Regions from separate parts of the Methylophilus sp. DMC18 genome, predicted to be linked through region 1. Evidence: predicted binding sites of a transcription regulator. Region 1 holds the regulator's gene; each other region holds the start of a gene.
What was found. Region 1 encodes sigma-54, which starts transcription at its own class of promoters, with help from an activator protein. Its sites were predicted from a motif close to TGGCACNNTTCCTGCT; they were not measured.
Positions count from the first base shown of each region.

Region 1 (6,010 bases):
GGCAGTTGGTAGGGGCATTCAATATGCATGACTTATTGAAAGCCAAAGTCGTTTAGCTTAAACAGGCATTAGAATTCAGGCATGCTTAAACACCCCATTTTGTTGCCGATTGCGTTAATGCTGTTGCTGGCGCTGCTGACCTTCTGGATTAACCAGAATGTACAAGAGCAAGCACTCAAAATGAACATACTTAATCGCCAAGCGCCGGACTACATGTTGTACAACTTTGTGAGTACCCGCACGGATGCGTCCGGTAATACCAAATATGTACTGGCGGCCGCAAAAATGCGCCACTTTCCTGCCAATGACTATACAGAATTGCAGCGGCCACGCTTTACCCAGTTTGGCCTGAACAAGCCTTACACGCAAATTTATGGTCAGCAAGGACGTGTTTCCGCCAATGGTAAACTGGTGGAGTTTAGCAAACAGGTCAAGGTGATCCGCCAAGCCTCTGCCACCAAGCCAGAAACACAAATGCAAACCGAGCGGCTTTGGCTGGAGCCGGACACCGAGGTGGCACACACAGACCAGCCGGTGGTCATCCGCCAAAAACCTGCGACAGTGATTACAGGCACGGGCATGCGTTTTGATAACCGGGCTGATACCATGCAATTGTTTAACCGGGTGCATGTGCATTATGAGCGTCCACCCGTCGCCAGCAATTTGGCAAGCCCGGCCCAGGCGTCAAACACAGAACGCCAATGACCGTTGATTATGGAGAAATGAGTTGAACACGCACAAGCCCTTATTTTTAGCGATCTGCATGAGCGTATGGGCGCTATTGTCCATGCCGCTGAGTGTGCTGGCCGAAGAATCCGACCGAGATCAACCAATAGAGCTTGAGGCGGATACCGTGACCGTGAACGATGCTAAAAAAATCAGTATCTACACGGGCAACGTGATTCTTAATCAGGGCACCTTGCAAATCAAGGCGGACAAAATGATCGTACGCGAGGATCAGGACGGCTTTCAACATAGCACCTGTACCGGCAACCCCACCACATTCAAGCAAAAACGCACCGGTAAAGACGAGTGGATGCAAGGCAGTGGTCAACGTATCGAATACAACGCCCGCATGGATAAAGTGCAACTGTATACCAATGCCTGGGTTAAACGTGGTGAAGACATCGTGACCGGGGACTACATTAGCTACGACGCCAACGCCGAGTATGCCGAGGTGATTGGCGGCACAAAAGCCAACCCGAACGGAACGGCTGGCAGCCGCGTCAAGGCCACCATACAGCCTAAAAATAAAACCACACCGCCTGTCATTGACAACAAGCCAACCTCTCAACAGGGGTTACGGATGAATCGCTCCTTGCAACTCAAGGTCGAACCTGCCCCTGCCGAAAACACTGGTGAGCAAGGCAAAGAGTAAGCATAAAGATGGAAACCATGGCAGCAGATCAGAACCATTTGCAGGTCAACCGCCTGAAAAAAACCTATCAGGGCCGTACCGTCGTCAAAAACACGACGCTTGAGTTACGCAGTGGCGAAGTGATCGGCTTGCTGGGTCCCAACGGGGCAGGCAAAACCACCAGCTTTTACATGATTGTCGGGTTGGTTGCGCTGGATGAAGGCAACATTACGCTGAATGGCGCCGACGTGAGCCGCGCGCCCATGCATGAGCGCGCGCGCATGGGCCTGGCTTATCTGCCCCAAGAAGCATCCATTTTTCGCAAGCTCAGCGTAACCGACAACATCCTCGCCATTCTTGAAACCCGTCCCTATACGGAAGAGCAGCGTGAGGCGAGGCTTGAGTCCTTGCTGGATCAATTGCATATCCAGCACATCCGCAACAGTCAGGCCGTCAGCTTGTCTGGTGGCGAACGTCGACGCGTTGAAATTGCGCGCTGCCTGGCCACTGACCCTAAATTTATTTTGCTGGATGAACCGTTCGCCGGGATTGATCCGATTGCGGTGATCGAAATCCAGAAAATCATCCGCTACCTGAGCAGTCAGAATATTGGTATTTTAATCACCGACCACAATGTGCGCGAAACGCTGGATATCTGTGACCGCGCTTATATTGTCAATGAAGGCGCTGTGTTTGCAGCAGGCACGCCCGATGAAATCATTCAGAACGAAGGTGTGCGTGAAGTGTATCTGGGCAAGAATTTTAGGCTGTAATCCGTCATGAAACAGAACCTGCAATTACGTATTTCGCAAAATCTGGCGCTGACGCCGCAGCTGCAGCAATCGATCCGTTTGCTGCAACTTTCCACGCTGGAACTGAACCAGGAACTGGAAACCATCCTGCAGGAAAACCCGTTACTGGAAATGTCAGACGGTGAAGAAGGCGAGTTTGAAGATAACACACCGCCTCCCCCCACTGTAGAAGCTGAGCCGACAGATGCCAGCTCGTTTGACATGGCAACACAGCAAGAGATCACCGCACCGGCAGAAAGTCTGCGTGAAGACTTGCACGATGAGCTGGGCGGGAGCGAGAGCGACCTGCCCAATTTAAACGAGGAATTCACGCCGCCAGAGTTTGAAGATGATTATGAAGAGTTTGGCAGCACCAGCAACTGGGACGAAGCCGGACGCAATCATCAGGAAGACGAAGACAGTGACTTTTCCAGACAGGAAACCACCAGCATCAGTTTGCGCGAGCATCTGATTGACCAGATACAACTGGCACATTTGTCGCAACGAGACATGAGCCTGGTCAAACTGCTACTGGATAGCATCACTGATGATGGCTATCTGGAGCAAGATCTGCAGGAGATTGTAGAGCACTTGCCGCTCGAACTTGAGGTCGAGCTGCTGGAACTGGAAACCGCCCTCAAGCTGATCCAGAATCTGGACCCTGTAGGCGTTGGTGCGCGCGATTTACGCGAGTGCCTGCTCTTGCAACTGACGCGTTTGCCGCAAGAAACGCCACACTTGCAAACTGCCATTGCCATTGCCAAAGACCACCTGGCGCTGCTGGCCAACAAAGACTTTGTCAAACTGCGCAAGGTGCTTGGTTGCGATGAAGCGGTACTCAAGGCGGCGCAGCACCTGATCCGCCAGCAAAACCCCAGACCCGGCAGCGAGTTTTCCAGCTTTAGTCACGATCACTTTATCCAGCACGATGTGGTGGTTAAAAAAATCAAGGGCATTTGGGTCGCCTCCTTAAATGATGGCGTGATCCCCAAACTGCGCATCAACCAGATGTATGCGGACATCCTCAAGCGCAACCGCGAGAGTTCAGGCCAATACCTGCAAAGCCAGATGCAGGAAGCCAAGTGGATGATTAAAAATATCCAGCAGCGCTTCTCGACCATTTTGCGCGTGTCACAAGCCATTGTAGATCGCCAGCGCAACTTCTTTGAACATGGTGAAATTGCCATGCGGCCACTGGTGCTGCGTGAAATCGCCGAAGAACTCGACTTGCATGAAAGCACAGTTTCCCGCGTCACCACACATAAGTATATGCTCACACCGCGTGGCGTCTATGAACTCAAATACTTCTTTGGCAGCTCGGTGGCCACAGATGCAGGCGGCTCCTGCTCTGCCACCGCTATCCGCGCCTTGATCAAGCAAATGGTGGCCGAAGAAAACCCGAAAAAGCCTTTGTCGGACAACCAGATCACCGACACACTGGCACAACAAGGTATCGTCGTTGCCCGCCGTACCATAGCCAAATATCGCGAGTCCCTGAATATTCCGCCCGCGAACTTGCGCAAAACGCTCTAAACAAAAAAGGCCGCAGATGCGGCCTTTTTTGTTTCTCAGCTCAAATCACCTGATTGTGATCTTGGCAAATTTACGTTTACCCACCTGGGCGATCACTGTCACACCTTTAGTCAAAGGCAGATTCTTATCATCCACCTTGACGCTGTCGAGCTTGACGCCGCCTTGCTGCACTGCGCGCATGGCTTCACTGGTGCTTTCAACCAAGCCCGCCTGTTTTAACAATTGGCTAATGCCGATGCTCTCGCCTTCAATGGTCACTTCAACTTCGGGCACGTCATCCGGGATGCCGCCTTTGGCACGGGTCTGGAAGTCCTGCAAGGCTTTTTCAGCCGCGGCTTGACCATGGAAACGCGCCACAATTTCTTGGGCAAAGCCGACCTTGATATTGCGGGGATTTTCACCGCTGGCGACTTGCGCCTTCCATTCGGCAATGGTTTCCAGCGTCGCAAAAGACAGCAAATCAATATAGCGCCACATCAGTTCATCTGAAATCGACATGATCTTGGCAAAAATAGTCTCTGGCGCCTCGCTAATGCCAATGTAGTTACCGAGTGATTTAGACATTTTATTGACGCCATCCAACCCTTCCAGCAGCGGCATCATCAGCACACATTGCTGCGACTGGCCGGCCTGCTTTTGCAACTCACGCCCCATGAGCAGGTTAAACTTCTGGTCGGTACCACCGAGCTCAAGATCCGCTTGCAGGGCGACCGAATCATATCCTTGCAGTAACGGGTACAGAAACTCGTGAATCGCAATCGGTTGATTACCCTTGAAGCGTTTGGAGAAGTCATCGCGCTCCAGCATGCGGGCCACGGTATGGCTGGCAGCCAGTTTAATCATCCCCGCCGCGCCAAGTTCACTTAACCAGTTGGAGTTAAAGACAATTTCGGTTTTGGCAGGATCAAGAATCTTGAAGACTTGTGCGGCATAGGTATCGGCGTTGGCCTTGACCTGCTCCACGGTTAAGGGTGGACGGGTGGCGCTTTTGCCAGTCGGGTCACCAATCATGCCGGTAAAGTCACCGATCAGGAATAAAATCTGATGGCCCAGATCCTGCAACTGGCGCAATTTATTAATGAGGACGGTATGACCCAGGTGCAAGTCGGGCGCGGTAGGGTCAAAGCCTGCTTTCACACGTAACGGCTTGCCTGTTTTCAGTTTCTCGACCAGCTCCTGCTCGATCAGTAACTCATCTGCGCCACGCTTGATAATGGCCAACGCCTTGGCAATTTCTGGGCTCAATGCTGGCACTTCAGATGAGGGTTGTTTGGTATCGGTCATGCGGGTATCCGTCAAATACAACGATGCGCACTGATGGCACCGTCTCAAATAAGTAAAACAGCTATTTTAACGTAATCCCATGCATTTCTGTAAGCGCGGCTGGAGCAGTGTTAAAATGACACCCATGCAAGTTTCTGCCGATCGCTCCCAGCCACGTTTGTTTATTGGACTGATGTCCGGTACCAGCCTGGACGGGGTGGATGCCGTGCTCACCTCGCAACGGGGCGAGCAACTGACACAAACGGCCACCTATTTTCTGCCCTACCCTGACGCGCTTAAACAGCGCCTACTGGCCTTGCACACGCCCGCCAATAACGAGTTACACGAGGCCGCAGTGGTTGCTAACCAGCTCGCAGAACTCTACGCGCAAGCCGTCAAGCAACTGCTTAAGCTCGCCGACATCCGTGCCGAGGCCGTGACAGCCATCGGTTGCCATGGCCAGACCATCCGGCACTGTCCGACACTGGCAGAGGGCATGGCATACACCATACAATTGGGCAACCATGCCCGCTTGGCAGAATTAACAGGGATCACGGTCATTGGCGACTTCAGAAGTCGCGATATTGCCGCTGGCGGCCAAGGTGCACCGTTAGTGCCGGCCTTTCACCAGGCGGTGTTTACGAGTGCAGACAGGCATCGCGTCGTCATTAATATCGGCGGCATTGCCAACTTGAGTGATCTGCCAGCACACGGACAAGTCACAGGCTTTGACTCGGGACCCGGCAACCTGCTCATGGATGCCTGGACGCAGCAACACACAGGCCAGCCCTATGATGCGGGCGGGCACTGGGCAGCGGGCGGGAAAATTAATCCAGACTTGCTCAATGCCATGTTGGCCGATCCTTATTTTGCACTGGCCGCGCCCAAAAGTACGGGACGTGACCTGTTTAACGACACCTGGTTAATGCAACTGCTGCATCAGTATCCCGACAGTGCACAAAATGTGGCGCGTACTTTGCTTGAGTTAACAGCAGTGAGCATCACCGATGCACTGACGCGATTCTGCCCAGGGGCTCAGGAAGTCTACGTCTGTGGGGGTGGTGCC
Region 1 covers NZ_JBQUZE010000007.1:4,386-10,395, forward strand. Annotated here, with positions in the region: gene ACT53G_RS14060 (KpsF/GutQ family sugar-phosphate isomerase) at 1-56, shown strand, start outside; gene lptC (LPS export ABC transporter periplasmic protein LptC) at 82-705, shown strand; gene lptA (lipopolysaccharide transport periplasmic protein LptA) at 764-1,378, shown strand; gene lptB (LPS export ABC transporter ATP-binding protein) at 1,387-2,130, shown strand; gene ACT53G_RS14080 (RNA polymerase factor sigma-54) at 2,137-3,681, shown strand; gene tyrS (tyrosine--tRNA ligase) at 3,727-4,965, opposite strand; gene ACT53G_RS14090 (anhydro-N-acetylmuramic acid kinase) at 5,090-6,010, shown strand, end outside.

Region 2 (6,010 bases), on a different contig from region 1:
ATTAAACTACTTGAAGCACCTGCCATTTGAGCAATTAAAAATTGATCAATCCTTTGTGCGCGACTTGCTGAATAATGAAAGTGACCAGGCGATTGTCGATACGCTGGTGAATCTGGGTAAGCATCTCAAAATGACCCTGATTGCTGAGGGGGTGGAAACGATAGAGCAGCTCGAATACCTGCATAGCAAGGGCTGTATGAAATACCAGGGATATTTTTTTAGCAAACCTTTAACTGTACAGGCCTTTGAACAATTGCCTTCGCCGCTGCTTTCGCCAGTTGCGCATTCAACCTCGGGCCTGTTCTGACGAGCATATTCCCAACCCTAGCCTGGCGGTGACTGTAAAAAGGAAAATCTCCCAAGACCCACGCAACTGCGGCTGATTACACTGTGACCTTTGATTGACGGTGAAAGGGCGTGCATGTTGGTGAATTCTGCAGTCTTCAGGGGGTGTGCTTGTTTCAGGGTTTGCGTATGGGTGATCGGCCTGTGGGCAATGCTGTCTCTGCCACAGGCGGAAGCGCGCACCGCAAAAAAGGTGGCGCCCTCTTCGGCGCAGCGCGCAGAGCTCAGCCCCAAGCAAGCCATGAGTGAGCATACCGATGACTTGCGGGCATTGATGTTGCAGCTCTATACCGAACATCCAGAGGAATTGGCGAAAAGCACGCAGGTCGGGCCGCGCGAAATGACGGAATGGGTATTTGATGGCAAGGCCAACTGGAAGTTTGAGGCGATCCGCCGTTTGCAGGGCATGACCGCGATAGACCTGGCATTCGACGAAGCGTTTGGTGGTGACCGTATTCTGGCTTTGGTGGTGGGGATAGAAACCTTGCTGTTTGAAGGCTATGGCAGCCAAAATGAGTTTGAAATCCCGCCACAACGCGATCGCCAAAAACTGCAGCAGTTGCAGCAACAGCTTAAGGATTTGCAGGCACGCCTGCAGCGGGCACCGCTGCCGTCTTTGCTAGAACAACCCGCCGTGCGCCAGCCCATCGAGGCCACACTCAAGCAGCTGTTGCAACGCTTGAGCGTCTAGCCTAAGGCACCAAACTCAGGTGATGCCCCAGTCTGTGCTTTTTGGTCGCCAGATAGTCGGCATTGGCTGGATTACTTGCGATCTCTAACGGCGTCACGGCCTCCACCATGATGCCCAGCCGGGTGAGGGCGCGCGACTTATCCGGGTTGTTACTCAGTAACTCAATCGACTTCACCTCAAAATGCTGCAACATACTGGCGGCATCATCATATGCTCGCTGGTCTACAGGCAGGCCCAGGGCGAGGTTTGCCGCCACCGTATCCAAGCCGGTGTCTTGCAAATCATAGGCCTGCACCTTGTTGCTGATGCCGATGCCGCGCCCTTCATGTCCGCGCAGATACAGAATAATGCCATTGCCACGCGCCTGAATCAGTTGCTGCGAGCGTTTGAACTGTTCGCCGCAATCGCAGCGCTGTGAGCCAAACACATCCCCGGTCAGGCATTCAGAGTGCACGCGGGTCAGCACTCTGGCTTGACCGCTGACCTCGCCGAGCACCAACGCGATTTGCTCCTGCCCGCTGTGCATATCAACAAACGCGTGTAAACGGTACTGCCCATATTCTGTCGGTAAGTGAGCACTGGCTTTCCAGCGCAGGCTGCCGCTTTCGATGGCTGCTGTTTGCACAGAGGCAAGCTTATTTAAGCGCATTGATCGCTCCCATTTTAATCAGCTTGGCGCGCAACACATTGCGGCTCAAGCCCAGCAGCTTGGCGGTTTGCACCTGATTATGGTGGCAATGCTGATAGGCGGCACGTACCAGCGTGTCTTCCACATAGTCATAAAGCTGCGCTTTGCCCGTTTCAAACAACTGCTGCAGCGACGCCTCCAGCGAGTCAGTATCTGCTTCGCTGGGCAAGGCCTGCAGTGTCGCTTTGGGTCGGTGTAGCGAGATCGAGGACAAATGTAAATCCTCACTGCGCACCACATTGTTGCGGCAAATTAGCAAGGAGTGATGAATCACATTTTCGAGTTCGCGGATATTCCCTGGCCAGCTATGTTGCAATAATTTTTGCTTGGCCGAGTCATCGAGGCGGATGGTGGCGTAGCCCAACCGCCGTGTATATTCGCCAACAAAATAATCTGCCAGTGGCAAAATATCGCCGGGCCGGTTGCGCAGGGTTGGCAGCTCCAGGTGCGCAACGCGTAAACGGTAGAATAAATCCTCCCTGAAGTTACCAGCCAGCACGGCCTCTTCCAGGCGTACGTTGGTCGCTGCAATCAGCCGCACATCAATCGGGGTTGGTTTGCGCGCGCCTAGCCGTACCACTTCCCGCTCTTGTAGTACACGTAACAGCTTCACCTGGAGACTCAGCGGCAAATCACCGATCTCATCCAGAAACAGCGTGCCGCCATTCGCCTCTTCAAACCAGCCGGCTTTGGCGGTGACTGCCCCGGTAAACGCGCCTTTTTCATGGCCGAACAATTCACTTTCGACCAGTGTTTCCGAGAACGCCCCGCAATTCACCGCGACAAATGGTTTGGATTTACGGTAGCTCAAGGCATGCACATGGCGGGCAATCAGCTCCTTGCCCGTGCCAGTTTCGCCGATGATCAAGACATTGGCGTCACTGGGGGCAATTTGCTTGATGCGATTAAGCAAGGCGATCGACTTCGGATCTTCAAACACCTGCGCGGTCGCTCGAATCGATGTCGACATGGCCCGCGAGTTCGGCATGGTTAACAGACGCTGTTGCTCAAACTGCGTGTCGTGTTCAGTCGTATAAAAATCGTTTGCTAATAGATTTGCCATCGTGAGGATCTCACTGTCTTTCCATAGAGTTAAGCCCAGATACAGTAATCCAGGCTGCAATTTCGTGCCAATAAGTAATGGCGCTATTCATATTCTTTAAAGTTATAAATAAATCTCTCATTAGAAATAATGATTTAATTACCCGTCTGAATTAGCAGAATGCATGCCAATCAGGCCGAGGTCGTGCTACCGCAGGCATGAGATGACGGGTTAAAACAATAAATGCCATCAAATCATGGGGTTAAGAAAAGGAGGACTTGTGGTTGCTTATTGCTGCGTGAGGTATGCAAATGGCACTGCTCTACATCCGCCTGCTGAAATCGATGCAGGGTGCTGCAAACGCAGCAGCACTGCTGAACAAGTTGCTGATTTTGCAGCAATCAAAAAAATAATTTTTTTAAGTAATTGAATTAAAAGCACTTTATTTGTGGCATGGACTTTGCACTTTTCAAGCTGTTATTTCTGTTGAATGGGTTGTAAAGGGTAGTCGATGCAAATATTCTGGTTTTTACCCACGCATGGCGATCAACGGTATCTTGGCAGCAGCCAGGGCGCCAGACCGGCCACGTTTTCTTATCTGAAGCAGATTGCGCAAGCGGCAGATCGGCTGGGCTATGGCGGTGTGCTGGTGCCGTCTGGCCGCTCTTGCGAAGATGCCTGGGTGATTTCTTCGGCGCTGATCAATGAAACCAGCCAGCTCAAGTTTTTAGTCGCCACACGGCCTGGGTTTATTTCACCGGTGGTATCGGCACGCATGGCCTCCACACTCGATCGCATTTCAGGCGGGCGTCTGTTGATTAATGTGGTGGCGGGCGGTGACCCGGCCGAACAGCAAGCCGAGGGTAGCTTTCTCGATCATGATGCGCGGTATGCTGAGGCTGAGGAGTTCTTGTCTATCTGGCGCTCGGTACTGAGCGAGCAGCGCGTGGATTTTGAAGGCGAATATTTAAGTGTGAAAGGGGCCAGCTTACCGACCGGTAGCCTACAAAAACCTTACCCGCCACTGTTTATCGGCGGTGCTTCCGAGGCCGCCATCAAACTCAGCAGCGAGCATATTGATGTGCATTTAACCTGGGGTGAACCGCCTGCCGCCGTGGCCGAAAAAATCAAGGTGATCCGTGCGGCCGCGGCAGCCAAAGGCCGCCATATCCGGTTTGGTATCCGCTTGCATGTGATTGTGCGTGAGACCAGCGAGCAAGCCTGGCAAGCCGCCGACACGCTCATTTCGCAGGTCACCGATGACACCATAGCCGCCGCCCAGGCCGCGGTGGCCAACTTTGATTCTGTGGCGCAAAAACGCATGACGGCTTTGCATCATGGCCGTCGTGACCAGCTCGAAGTCTCCCCGAGTCTGTGGGCCGGTGTGGGCTTGGTGCGCGGCGGTGCCGGCACTGCGCTGGTGGGCAATCCGCAAGAAGTGGCTGACCGCATTAAAGAGTATCAGGCGCTTGGCATTGATTATTTTATTTTCTCAGGCTACCCACATCTGGAGGAGGCTTACCGTGTCGCTGAATTATTGTTCCCGCTTTTGCCGCTCCAGCAACAGGCCCCACATGAGGTTAGCATTACGACCAATCTCACCGGCCCGTTTGGCGCAGCCCAATCTGTTAAGCATGCTGCGTAGGGGGGAAGATGACTTTGGCTCTGAATTTACGCCAGCCCGCCGTTGAGGCGGAGCACGGCATTGTGTTTCACGGTACCCCAGAGCAGCGCGCAGAACAGCTTTGCGATTATCTGGCACTCACTGCGGTTGAGCGTGATGTCGCAGGCGGTACACCTTACCTGCAGCGCCAGGCGGTGCGTGATAGTGGCTTACTCAGCTTGTGGATTCCGCAACAGGCCGGGGGCTTGGGCGCTAGCTGGACGCAGACTTACCGCATCATCCGCCAGATTGCCCGCGTCGACAGCTCAATTGCACAGGTGTTTGCATTCCAGTTTTTGATGCTGGCGTCTATCCGTTTATATGGCAGCGAGACGCAATGGCAGCATTATTTCAAGCTCACTGCGCAACAGCACCTGTGGTGGGGTAATGCCCTCAATCCGCTGGACCAGCGCACGGTGGCACGCAAGATAGACGGCGGTTATGTGTTCCACGGGCAAAAAAGTTTTTGCTCCGGCTCCATGGATTCTGACTTCCTGATCGCGTCTGCCATAGAAGAAGGCAGCGGCAAATTTCTGGTGGCTGCGGTGCCGACCAGTCGCGCAGGGATTACGCTCAAGGGCGACTGGGACAATATTGGCCAGCGCCAGACCGATAGTGGTAGCGCCGAATTTAACCAGCTCAAGGTGGAAGATCATGACTTACTCATGCAGCCTGGTCCACTCAGTTCGTCGTTTGCCAGTCTGCGTTCGTTGGTGGCCCAGCTGATTTTTACCAATATCTACCTGGGTATTGCCGAAGGGGCGCTGGCCGAGGGCGCCAAATACACCCGTGGCAGCAGCCGGGTCTGGTCTGCTTCGTTGGCAAATAGTGTGTATGAGGATCCTTATACCTTGCTGCATTACGGCGAGTTTTGGGCCGGATTACATGCATCATCTGTACTGGCCGACCATGCTGCCGAATTGCTCGATGCGGCCTGGCAACAAGGGTTGGCACTGGAAGACGCACAACGCGGAGAGGTGGCGCTGGCCGTATTCTCGGCCAAAGTGCAGGCGACCCGTGCCGGGCTGGATGTGACCACGCGTATTTTTGAGGTGGCGGGCGCCCGTGCGACCACAGCCAAGCTGCGCATGGACCGTTTCTGGCGGAATTTGCGTGTGTATACCTTGCATGACCCGGTGGATTACAAATTCAAGGAGTTAGGCGAGTGGGCGCTGAATGGGCAGTATCCCACCCCTAGCTTTTACTCATAGAAAACACATGATCCATAGCTGCGCGGGCGAATAACGGCGTTGCACGGTACTCAAAATCCCCATGTACGCCATGTACATTCCGGTTTCTGCGTGTCGTGCGCCTTGGTCTTCATCCCGCTCGCGCATTGCTTAAGTGTTTCCATCACTAAAGAATAGATATGAAACAAAAAATTATTGATTTACGTAACCGTCCTGCGTTTTTGCATGACTTTTTTGGCGCCACCCCCAACACGCCTGCCTATGAGACGGCCAAATGGCTGAATCAGCGCGTGGGTTCGCTGGAGCCCGAGCATTTCCGTCGCTCTTACACGGTAGAGGGTTATCTGCAGGAAATAGACGAAGCTGGTATCGACATTGCAGTGGTGGTCGG
Region 2 covers NZ_JBQUZE010000004.1:21,568-27,577, reverse strand. Annotated here, with positions in the region: gene ACT53G_RS10090 (putative bifunctional diguanylate cyclase/phosphodiesterase) at 1-307, shown strand, start outside; gene ACT53G_RS10085 (hypothetical protein) at 422-1,036, shown strand; gene ribA (GTP cyclohydrolase II) at 1,038-1,685, opposite strand; gene ACT53G_RS10075 (sigma-54 interaction domain-containing protein) at 1,672-2,712, opposite strand; gene ssuD (FMNH2-dependent alkanesulfonate monooxygenase) at 3,278-4,411, shown strand; gene ACT53G_RS10065 (acyl-CoA dehydrogenase family protein) at 4,420-5,640, shown strand; gene ACT53G_RS10060 (amidohydrolase family protein) at 5,799-6,010, shown strand, end outside.
Region 2: the regulator sigma-54 is predicted to act here: its motif matches at 3,227-3,242, upstream of ssuD (FMNH2-dependent alkanesulfonate monooxygenase).

Region 3 (6,010 bases), on a different contig from region 1:
TCGCCCTGATGGGGGATCTGACCCCGGATCAGGCCCGGCAAATTGCGCAGCGTCTGAGTGCTGGTCTGCCAGCAGGACCTGCGGTGGCCGATATCCCCGCCGTGCCAGCGTTGTCTGCGCCTAAACTGAAAAAAGTGCCGCATCCTGCCATGCAGGCACACATCCTGGTTGGCCAGCCAGGCAATAAGCGCGGCGATGCAGACTTCTTTGCGCTGTATGTGGGTAACTATATTTTGGGCGGCGGTGGTTTTGTGTCACGTCTGACCGAGGAAGTCCGTGAAAAGCGCGGTCTGGCGTATAGCGTGTATAGCTACTTTATGCCCATGAGTCAGTTGGGACCGTTCCAGATCGGGCTGCAAACCAAAAAAGAGCAAAGTGAAGAAGCGCTCAAACTGGTGATGGCCACCGTACAGAAATTTGTCGATCAAGGCGTGACAGAAAAGGAACTGGCTGCGGCCAAGGATAACCTGATTGGTGGTTTTCCCATGCGTATAGACAGTAATAGCAAGATTCTCGAGTACCTGAACATGATCGGCTTTTACAAGTTGCCGCTGGATTACCTGGATAGCTTTAATGACAAGGTCGCAGCCGTCACTGTGCAACAGGTGAATGATGCGTTCAAGCGCCGCATCCATCCTGAGCATTTTGCCACCGTGATCGTTGGAGCGGAATAACAAAAAGCCGGCAGTTTGCCGGCTTTTGCTTTTGTGTCTAATGCGGTGAGCGGGGTCAGATTAAGCCATGCGCTTTTTTCTCGCCAGCCAGTAGTATAAAAAGGCCCCCAGCAGGTTTAAAAAGAAAATCACCAGAAACCACACCAGCTTGTCTTCACTTTGATTGGCCAGGCAATCAATCAGCATCCATACCCAAAACAGTGACAGCGCCAGCGCGATCACGCCGCCCAGCAGACCAAAGCCAAATAAGAACTCCATAGCAATATTCCTTGATGAATTAACGAAATCATAACACGATGACTTGGGTGCACCCTCGGTTTAGCGCAGGCCATGGGTAGTCGGGATGCAAAATCTGGGATAATGCTGCTTTATTTATTCGAATCAACCACCGCTCATGAATCAGGTACGATTGAATGCCGGGAAATGGCGTAGCCGTGTGCTCAAGTTTCCCGATGCCGAAGGGCTACGCCCGACGCCAGACCGCGTGCGGCAAACCGTCTTTAACTGGCTGGGCCAGGACTTGACAGGAAAAACCTGCCTGGATTTGTTTGCGGGGACCGGTGCCCTGGGGTTTGAAGCGCTGTCTCGCAATGCCAAAGCGGTCACCATGCTCGAATTGGCCAAAGCGCCTTATGCGGCTTTGTGCCAGAACCAGCGTTTGCTGGAAGCGACCCAGGCCCGCATCCAGCAAATGGATGCCAGAACTTTTCTGGGCAGCAATCAACAGCCGTTTGACGTGATTTTTTGTGACCCGCCGTATCGCCAGGACTGGCTGGCGCAATTGTTGCCCGTGCTGCCCAGACATTTGGCGCCTGAAGGCTGGCTATATGTTGAGGCTGAATATGCGTTAAAATCTGATGCATGCTGGCAGGTGGTCAAATCAGGCAAAGCGGGTCAGGTCTATTTTCACCTGCTGCAACCCGCGTCAGCCGATGCGGCTGCTGGTACGGATTAAGGCAATCAAGTCAGCGGCAGCCAGCAACGACACAACGATGATTACGGAAGCAAGCGATGAGTAAAACCAGAATTGCCGTCTATCCAGGCACCTTTGATCCCATCACCCTGGGGCATGAGGATATTGTGCGCAGGGCGGCCAAGCTGTTTGACCAAGTGATTGTGGCGGTGGCTGGCAGCACCAGCAAACAAACCTTGTTCAGCCTGCAAGAGCGGGTTGCGCTGGCAGAGTCGGTGTTTGCAGGCGATAACATCCGTGTGGTCGGCTTTGACGGTTTGCTCATGCAGTTTGTGCAGGCGCAGGGCGGGCAGATGGTGATCCGTGGCCTGCGTGCGGCCAGTGACTTTGAATATGAGTTTCAGTTGGCCGGCATGAACCGCAAGCTCTATCCCAAACTGGAAACCCTGTTCATGACCCCGGCGGAAGAGTTCATGTTTATTTCCTCCAGCCTGGTGCGTGAAGTGGCGCGCCTGGGAGGCGATGTGAACCAGTTTGTCTCACCAGGCGTCGAACGGGCAATCAAGCAAAAACTGGCGATTGCCTGAGTGATGGCGCCTCTGTAGCGATGTAAAGAAAATCATGGCTTTATTTATTACCGATGAATGTATTAACTGCGATGTGTGCGAGCCCGTGTGCCCGAATGAAGCCATCTCGCAAGGCGCAGAAATTTATGAAATCAACCCCGACTTGTGTACCGAGTGCGTCGGCCATTACGATAAACCGCAATGTCAGCAGGTCTGCCCGATCAGCTGCATTCCGCTAGACCCTGAGCGGCGCGAAACCAAGGAGCAATTGCTGGAGAAATATCAGCGCATTGTTGCCACGCGGGGTTAAGCCGAGTGGGCCGGTTACGTCCACAACAGATTAAAAAAATTAGAGATCAAGGAGACATCAATGCGGATTTTACATACCATGTTGCGCGTGGGCGATATGCAGCGTTCCATCGACTTTTATACTGGCGTACTGGGCATGAAGTTAATCCGTACCCAGGATTATCCTGACGGCGAGTTTACACTGGCGTTTGTCGGCTATGGTAACGAGTACGACCACACCGTGCTGGAGCTCACCTACAACTACGGCAAAACCACTTATGACATGGGCACCGCCTATGGTCATATGGCAATTGAGGTGGACGATGCCTATAAAGCCTGTGAGCTGGTCAAGGCCAAGGGCGGCAAAGTGGTGCGCGAGGCGGGGCCGATGAAACACGGCACCATTGTCATTGCCTTTATCGAAGACCCGGACGGCTATAAAATCGAATTCATCCAGAAGGGGACGATTGAATATCCCAAGCATGTCTAACCGGACATTGTTATTGCAGGCCGTGAGGCTGGCGCAAGCCGGAGACTGGCATGGCGCACATCAAATTGCGCAGGCGTATAGTGACCCCACTGCCAACTGGATACATGCGGTATTGCATAAAATAGAAGGTGACCGTTGGAATAGTGAATACTGGTATGCCAGAACCGGCGGTCATCAGTATGCAGATTTTGACAGCGACAGCGCGGCAGAGCTCGACGCGATTGCCCGCTGGCTGACGCCAGAATAGCGCTTATTTACTTGTGCTCTTCGTCGCTGCCCTGGCGACCCGTCGTAAAAATGCCCCACAGTGATTGCGTAAACAAGCCGATCACGGTCCCAAACAGGAATAGCAGCAAGCCGATGATCAGGCACATCAGCAGCAAAAAGCCATCCTGCAGCCAAACGCTCTGCGCGGCCAACGACTGCCAGACGGACAGGATTTGTGCCATCCAATGATCGAGATTGATGCATTTCATCTGTCTATTATGCCTCAGGAAACCGAGTGTGATGCATAGTCGTGGCGTCTTTGCTAGTGCAAATTTCCGCAAAACATCCATCAAACTGTGCGGCCTTGCCGTTTCAGGGCCTGATGGAAAGTCTGGGTTCAACGCGACTGTTGCCCATGTGATTCGAGGCCCAAATCGGTGCACCGGTTTGCCTGTTGGCAGTGCATGTGAGTCACTTCGTATATGGCGCTTGAGTTTCGTTTCTTCCAATACGCTGATTTTAAAGTAAAAAAATCTTTTTTTTAGATGGCCTGCTTGTTGCTAGGGATAACCTAAGCTAGAGGAGAGGCATCATGATAAAAAAACTTGCAGCCGACGCCATGCTAACGGCGGAAATGCGGCTGTCCAACAATATTCAGTTGTTAGGTGATTTACTTGATCAGGCCATTCTGGAGGTGGAGGGCGAAGCGGTTGCGCAGAAAATTGCCGCCATCCGGCAAGCCGCATTGCGTTTTCACCAGAACCATGACCAGCAGGCTTCGTTAGATCTTGAGCAGTTGCTCGCTGACCTGAGCCTGGAGCATACGGTGCGCGTGGTACGTGCACTGGCTTATTTCAAACATCTGGTGAATTTGGCCGAAGATCTTTACGGACAGGAACTCGGCCATTGCCAGCAAAATACACCTGCGCCTGGCATGTTGTCGCACACGCTGGCACAAATCAAGGCCTCTGGCATCGCGCCGCAAAAAATCCAGCAACTGTTGCAAGACGCCCTGATCTCACCAGTGCTGACTGCGCATCCGACCGAGGTGCAGCGTAAAAGTGTGCTGGACATTGAGCAGCTGATTGCGGAGTTGCTGGGGCAGCGTGGGCACATGGTGTCTGAGCGCCAACTGGCGCGCAACAAGCTGTTATTGCAAGGTGCGGTGTCGGCCTTGTGGCAAACCCGCATGATGCGCTACTCCAAGCTCAGTGTGCTCAATGAGATTGAAAACGCACTGACCTATTACGAAAGTACCTTCTTACATGTGATCCCTGAAATCCTGCAGGATATCGAGCGCGACCTGGCAGATTGGCTGCCCGGCATGGACTTGCCAGGTATTTTGCGCATGGGTAGCTGGATTGGTGGCGACCGTGACGGCAATCCGTTTGTGAATGGCACCACCTTGCGCGACAGTGTGCGCCTGCAGGCCACCACCTTGTTCAAGTTCTATCTGCAAGAGCTGGCCGCGCTCAAGCGCGAGCTGGCTGTGTCCACGCGCGTGGTTGGTGTGGATGACGCAGTGTTGGCCTTGGCGAAAGCTTCGCGCGACCAGTCATCGCATCGGCTGGATGAACCCTACCGGCTCGCGCTTAATGGCGTGCATGACCGTTTGCTGGTGACCGCCAGCCATTTGCTACCCGATGCCAGCTGGAGTTTGCCGGAAGAAGTCGGCAACGAGCCTTACGAAGATCCTGAGGCCTTGCTGCACCCCTTGCAGACCATTGCCGATTCTTTGCGCCGTCACCATGGCGAGGCCTTGATTTATCCGCGGCTGGGCAAGTTGATTAAAGCCATCGTCACGTTTGGGTTTCATTTGGCCACCGTGGATATCCGCCAGTCCTCTGACGTGCATGAAGCGGTGATTAGCGAGCTGTTACATAAGGCGGGCTACGATTTTGACTACGCCAGTTTTAACGAGGAAGAGAAAATCGGCCTTTTGCTCGAAGAACTGAAGCAACCGCGCCTGCTGTTTTCGCCTTTTCAGCAATATTCCGAGCTGGTGCACAAGGAAATCGGCGTGCTGGAAGCCGTACGCGAGGTGCGCCAGCGCTTTGGTGAGCATGCGGTACGCCAGTATATTATTTCGCACACTGAAACCTTGTCTGACCTGCTGGAAGTGGCCTTGCTGCAACGTGAGGCTGGCTTGTTGCGCGGCGTGTGGGGCTCGGCCAATATTCAGGTTGATCTGAATATCGTGCCACTGTTTGAAACCATTGCCGACTTGCGCGACGCGCCCATGATCATGGGCAAATGGCTGAGCCTGATCGGCATCCGGCATGTGATCCGTTTCCAGGGCAATGAGCAGGAAGTCATGCTGGGCTATTCGGACAGCAACAAGGATGGCGGTTTTTTGACCTCGAACTGGGAGTTGTATAAAGCGGAAATTTCGCTGGTGGAACTGTTTAACCAGGCCAACGTCAAGTTGCGCCTGTTCCATGGCCGTGGCGGCACGGTTGGCCGCGGCGGTGGCCCAACCTATCAGGCCATCATGGCGCAACCCATCGGCACCGTCGATGGCCAGATTCGCCTGACCGAACAGGGCGAAATCATCTCCACGCGTTATGCAGACCCGGTGGTCGGCCGCCAGCATCTGGAAACCCTGATTGCGGCGACGCTGGATGCCACCTTGTTCCCGGCCGACCAGCTGGAGCCCGCCAAACGGCGTGCGTTTGAAAGCGTGATGGAAGCCCTCTCAGCCACCGCGATGACCAGCTACCGTAGCCTGGTTTATGAAACCCCGGGCTTTGCCGATTACTTTTTCAATACCACGCCGATTGAGGAAATTGCCGGACTCAATCTGGGGAGCCGGCCCGCCGCGCGCAAATCGACGCGACGGATTGAGGATTTAAGGGCGATTCCGTGGGGATTC
Region 3 covers NZ_JBQUZE010000002.1:5,085-11,094, forward strand. Annotated here, with positions in the region: gene ACT53G_RS03830 (M16 family metallopeptidase) at 1-674, shown strand, start outside; gene ACT53G_RS03835 (PLDc N-terminal domain-containing protein) at 735-932, opposite strand; gene rsmD (16S rRNA (guanine(966)-N(2))-methyltransferase RsmD) at 1,069-1,629, shown strand; gene coaD (pantetheine-phosphate adenylyltransferase) at 1,686-2,174, shown strand; gene ACT53G_RS03850 (YfhL family 4Fe-4S dicluster ferredoxin) at 2,209-2,463, shown strand; gene gloA (lactoylglutathione lyase) at 2,524-2,931, shown strand; gene ACT53G_RS03860 (hypothetical protein) at 2,924-3,178, shown strand; gene ACT53G_RS03865 (hypothetical protein) at 3,186-3,407, opposite strand; gene ppc (phosphoenolpyruvate carboxylase) at 3,731-6,010, shown strand, end outside.
Region 3: the regulator sigma-54 is predicted to act here: its motif matches at 3,685-3,700, upstream of ppc (phosphoenolpyruvate carboxylase).

Region 4 (6,010 bases), on a different contig from region 1:
AAGGTTTTCTCGGCCACTTCCGGAATTTTTTCCCAGCCGGTCGGTAAGTCTTCGGACAAGTCATGCAAGTCCATTTTGAGTTGGGTGGCCTGGGCATTGAGTTTTTTCACCTCGGCCTTGATGGTGTCTACGTCACTTGTTTCTATGTCACTCATGGCGCGCTCCTAACCGTAATTCACCACTTCGGGAAACTTTTGTATCATGTCCACCGCGGCCTGTACCAGTTTCTGGCCTTCGGCGGCCAGCTTGTCCATGGTTTCAAAACCAAAGCGGTGCACATCACGCAGATGCTTGTTCACCACCACCAGGCGGCCTGCAGTCAGCAGCATTTTGCCAAAGCCCTCGTGATGCATTTTCATCATGGGCGAGACCATGACGCCGGTTTCCCGCTCCACCGCCAGGCCCACCGCGTTATAAAACAATTCTAGCCGCCACAAGGTTTCCGGGTCGGGGTCGCCGATAATTGGCATCTCGCGGCGCTGTTCCTTGCTGATGATATAAGGCGCCAGCAAGGTCGCATTATCCTTGCCCTCCCATGCGCCATGGGTGTCTTGCGCCCGCCATTGCTTAATCAGTTCGATCACAAATGGCGAGGTCCAGGGATCACTGGCTACTGGCGCTTCGGCGACTGCTGTCATGTTTTTCTCCTATAAATAAATATTGCTTACCGCATTAACACGCAAACGCCTTCGGTTTTCTCTGAGCACTCCGTGTCCTTGGTGGCTCAAAATGAATTTAAAAGCTTTAATTAGCCACAGAGCGCACAGAGGTCACAGAGAAATTCTTAGTTTGCTGAGTGCACTTGCTGCTTTTGTGTTTTATTGGCGAATCATTGCGTTTACGAAATCATTTTTTAATCACAGCACAGGCCAAACATTTATCCGGTTCTACCTCTGTGCGCTCTGTGTCCTCTGTGGCTCAAAAAGCCTTTAAAACCTTTATTAGCCATAGAGCGCACAGAAGTCACAGAGAAATTCTTAGTTTGCTGAATGCACTTGCTGCTCTGTGTTCTCGGCGTCTCTGTGGTAAATAGCCTTTAAAACCTATACCGTTTCTTCTTCCTCATCAAAATCGACCGTTGTGGCCTGGTCTTTAAGCAGGGCTTTGCGTAACCAGGGGGGTGGGGTGCCTTTGAGCACATCCTGCAATTTGCCTAAAATTTCGTCTATCGGTTCATCGGCGGTGACTTTGACCGGGTGTATCTTGTGCGCCACCACACGGGCAGCGGCAGAGCCACCGATGGCCGCCACATACAGCAGCGCACAGTCTTTAATGACTTCCAGCTTGGGCGCCAGCTTGTCTTCGTTGCCGTCTTCTTTTAAATCGCCATCAAAGGGCACCGAGTGCAAAAAGGTCCAGCTTTCTGGCGTCAGCTCATAAATGGCCAGGTGCTTGGCCCAGCCAAAGTGGGCGTCGACCCGTTTTAAATCCTGTGTAGCAAATGCGACTTTCATATGGGTTTCCTTTACGGGGTTAACTGAAATGCACAGTGCTTTCTAAATGCATGTCGCTTGCGCTGTGGCAACTGCCAGCAGGCGTACAACTGTTGCAGCCGGTGGCGGCACCAGCCTCGCTTGCTGGTGCGGGATACCAGTGATCAGGGGCTGGTTCATGGCTCTGTGCCAGAAAGGTGTTGGCCAGTTCAAATGCCAGATCACGCGTGCCCCGGTAGCCCACGCTAACTTTGTGTGCGGCGCCGATACGGTCAAAAGTCGGGATGCCGATACGGATAAAAGGCAGATGCAGGCGCTCGGCCAGTTGCCTGCCGTGCGAGTGGGTGAGCAGCAGGTCACAGTCTTGTGCCAGCACTTCCAGATCTTCCAGATCACCGATTTGAACCTGTTCTATAGGCAGTTGCGCCAATAACGGCGAGTGGGTGGTGGTCACCGCGCGCAAGTCACAGCCCATCTCTAGCAAAAACTGGCCGTAGCTCCACAACATGTCGGGTTCGGCACCAATGGCGACGGTTTTGCCGCCGGTATAAAAATGCGCATCCAGCATGGCATCCTGACACTGGCTGCGCTGGCGGCGCAATTTCATCGGGACGGGTGTGCCAGTCAGCTCAGATAAAGATTGCACAAAAGCATCACTGGCGGCCAGCCCAGTCAGGCGGTCAAACAGGCGATAAGGCACGCCGCATTGGGCTTCCAAAGCTTGCGCGGCGGGGCGCATTTGCTCGCCAATGGCCAAGGTATAGCGAGCCGCACCCAGGGTCTGTAACTGCTCCAGAGTGGTGCCGCCCAGTGTAGTCGGTGTAAAGTCGTCTGGAATATGGCCATCCAGCGAGCCGGAAATGTCGGGCACTATCACCGCCTCCAGACCGAACAGTTCGACAATGTCGCGAATTTCCTGCAAGTCGCCCGGTGTTAAATGGCTGCCAGCCAGCACATTGACGAGGCGCGCATGGCGCACGCTCACAGGCTGTGCAAAGTGCTGCACTATTTTCAGCACCGCCTTGCTCCAGCCATCCTGAAACGCGCCCACGTAGTCAGGTGTCGATACATACAGGATATGCATGTCGGCCAGCTCGGGGTGTTTTTGCGCAATCAGCTTGAGATAGGCATCCACATCATCGCCCTTGGTTTCGGTCAGCCCGGTAGAGGCGATGCCGAGGATGGACGGCTGGTTGCGTTTCCAGATATTGACGATGGTCTGCTCGATATTGTCCATGCCACCAAGGATGGTGGTGACCTCGCTCATGGCCGTGGTTTGCATGGGGATCATTTCGCGGAAATGCCGCACAAACAATACCAGCCCGAATGAAGTACAGCCCTGTGAACCATGCAGGGTAGGCAGGCAGTGCTGCAAGCCCATAAAGGCCAGCGCCGCCCCGATGGGTGCGCTCATCTTGAGCGGGTTGACGCTACAGGCTTTACCGGGGCTGAGTACTTGTGCCATGGTCTTGCTCCCTTCAGGCCGCGATGTCGCCGCTGGTCAGTGGCGGCTCATCGCTGCTGACCGCCGTTTCCCACGGCGCTGGTTGCCGCACCTGTTGCCACACCGGGTGATACAGCGATTGCGTGATGTTTTTGACCAGATCCACCATGCCCACATAGCCCGCATACGCATGGTGACGTTCCTGGTTAATATCCAGCCACGGCATTTTGGCCTTGAGCGCCACAAACTGGCTGCGCCCACCCGAGAGCATGATGTCGGCCTTTGCTTCCTTGAGCATGGCATACATATCGCGTGGCCGCATGTCGTCTATCATGTGGGCATCCTCGCCCATGATTTCCTTGATCTTTTCCTTGTCTTCCTCGGTGGATTTTTTGACGCTGGTGCCCACCACCTCCATGCCTGCTTCCTGTAAGGCTGACACCACAGACCAGGATTTGACGCCGCCGGTAATCAGCAACACGCGCTTGCCACTCAGGCGCAATTTGTAGTCGGCTATCGCCGCCCACGCACGGGTTTCTTCACGCGTAATCACTGCTTCGGTACGCGTCATCAACTCGGCATCTGCACCTTGCTGTATCAGCAGGTGGGCAATCTGGCGCAAGCTGTCGCTCATGTCGCCAATGCCGTAAAACGAACCTTCAAAAAACGGAATGCCATAACGCTCTTCCATCTTGCGCGCCACATTAATCATGGCCTTGGAACACACCATCATCGCCGCCTTGGCACGGTGCGACTGCGCCACCTCCTGGTATTTGGCATCGCCTGAAATACAAGCCAGCACGCGGATGCCCAATTCATCCAGCAGCGGTTTGACCTGCCATAACTCACCGGCCAGGTTATATTCACCGATGATATTAATGTCGTACGGCGTGGTGTACTCAGGCTCCTGTGTGCCAATCACATACTCCAGCAAGGCCTCACCCGCCAGCTTGTTGCCCAGGTTTTTTGGTCCGGCAAAGCCAGGTGAATTCACCGGGATCACCGGCTTGCCAAATTTTTCGCTGGCTTTCTTGCACACCGCCTCGATGTCATCCCCGGTCAGCGCAGGCACACAGGTCTGGTAAACAAACACCGCAGGCGGGTCATATTTGGTGATGACTTCTTTAATCGCCTTGAACAACCGTTTTTCACCACCATAAATCACATCCAGTTCGTTCATGTCGGTGGTAAAGCCAGTTCTATAGAGACTGGAATCAGAGGACTTGGCGCCACGGTTATCCCAGGAGTTACCTTCACAGGCAATCGGCCCATGTACCAGATGAGCGACATCGGTAATCGGCTGCAAGGCGATCTTGGCACCATCAAACGCGCAACCACCGGCGGCAGCGCCAGGCGTCAATTGCTTGGTGCAACCTTTCTTGCGTGCTTTTTCATCCTTGGCCTGATTTTTATCGCAGCCGGGTTCATTAAACACGTCCTGAATTTTTTCGTTCAAACTTGCCATGACAAGACACCTGTGGAGTTCTTGTTGTGGTTATTGCAAGGAGTGTGCCACGCTGTGTATGTGTTTTAACTGTATGAATTTAAACAACATTATTTGAAGTGATTGAATGTCGGAAAGCAGACAAATGCGACAATCGGTGTGGGGATAGATGGCATGTTGTAGGGTGAGATGCATGCCCACACGTTGAGGTACTGGATGATGCGATGCCATTTGATTGAGTAGAACGTTATTGTTCTGATTTTTTGATAGTTGGTGAATTCAACGTCGGCGAGTTGGTTTAGTTTTTTGGGTTTATTAATACGGTTTGTTTCGCCTGTAGGCGAGTTACTTTCTGTTGCTTGCCCCACAGAAAGTAACCAAAGAAGAGGGCACCCAGCCATCACGGCCTTCGGCTTCCTTGCGTTGCTCAACAAAGTAAGCGGTCACGAAACTCGCCCTAGCAGCTTGCACACTTCGCAAGCTGCCGCGGAGCTCAGACAGTCGCTCCCTTTTTCCTTACTTTGTTTCCGCTACTCAGCGTGATGGGATGGGATCTGTCTCGCCAAACTCACAGCGTAGAAGTTTGGACCGTTGAAAAACACCAATTCATTTCTTCAATCCACGGATCGTTGCGCTCATCGGGTGTTCGGGGTCCCCATCTGCCGCGCCGAGTAGCGCAGGCAAAATAAGATCAAGCGAGCGGCTGTTCGAATCCCGCGGTGGCCTGCGTTTTGTGCAGGCCGCTAGGATGAGTTTCGCGAGCGCTTATTTTGATGAGCAACGCAGGAAACAAGCGGAAGCTGGGGTGCACTTTCTTTTGGTTACTTTATCTTTGTGCAAGCAAAGAAAAGTAACTCGCCTACAGGCGAAAAGGCGCGTATCAACAGAGCACCAAAGTACTGGGGGACAAGCACCAGAAAGTGACTCGCCTACAGGCGAAAAAGAATATTACATATAACGCACTTCTGTGTGGGCATTCATGCCCATCCTACAGCTAATCTATAAAAAATCAGAAGAATCACTTTTTCTCGACTTTGAGGGGCAAGCGCTTTAGTCCATCTCTCTGGCATGATTCAAGCTATATTTCGGCAAGGCAATCGTCAACGCTTCACTGCCTATCTTCACCTGGCACGCCAGCCTCGATTGCGGCGTCAACCCCCAGGCTTTATCCAACTGGTCTTCCTCCTCATCACTGGCCGCCGCTAGGCTGGAATTACCCTGCTGGATAATCACATGGCAGGTGCTACAGGCACACACGCCGTCGCAGGCGTGTTCCAGGGCAATGCCCGCGTTTAGCAGGGTATCGCACAGCACTTTGCCGGGTTTGGCTTCAATCTGCATACCTTGCGGGCAAAGCTCGGGGTGGGGGAGGATGGTGAGTTGAGTCATACGGTCAGGCTTTCCAGATGCTGGCCAGTGAGTGCCTGCTGTATGCTTTGGTCCATGCGGCGCGCGGCGAAGGTGGACGAGGCGTTGTTAAGGGCTTCGGTGGCGTTGCGCAGGTCTTCGATCTTGTTGCTGTCACCCATGATCAGGGTTTCCGCCAGCGCGTAAATATGTTGCCAGATATGGTCCCATTCGGCTTTGCTGAGCAGGTTGTGGCCGTCTTCGGCCATGGCGGTTTCGGTGGCGTCCAGCAAGCGTCTGGCTTCCACCTGGGCTTCGCGCAAGGCGCGCATGCGCTTGTCG
Region 4 covers NZ_JBQUZE010000001.1:139,619-145,628, forward strand. Annotated here, with positions in the region: gene ACT53G_RS00700 (CCE_0567 family metalloprotein) at 1-155, opposite strand, end outside; gene ACT53G_RS00705 (NifX-associated nitrogen fixation protein) at 165-638, opposite strand; gene nifX (nitrogen fixation protein NifX) at 1,044-1,454, opposite strand; gene nifN (nitrogenase iron-molybdenum cofactor biosynthesis protein NifN) at 1,474-2,898, opposite strand; gene nifE (nitrogenase iron-molybdenum cofactor biosynthesis protein NifE) at 2,912-4,342, opposite strand; gene fdx (ISC system 2Fe-2S type ferredoxin) at 5,372-5,710, opposite strand; gene hscA (Fe-S protein assembly chaperone HscA) at 5,707-6,010, opposite strand, start outside.
Region 4: the regulator sigma-54 is predicted to act here: its motif matches at 4,377-4,392, upstream of nifE (nitrogenase iron-molybdenum cofactor biosynthesis protein NifE).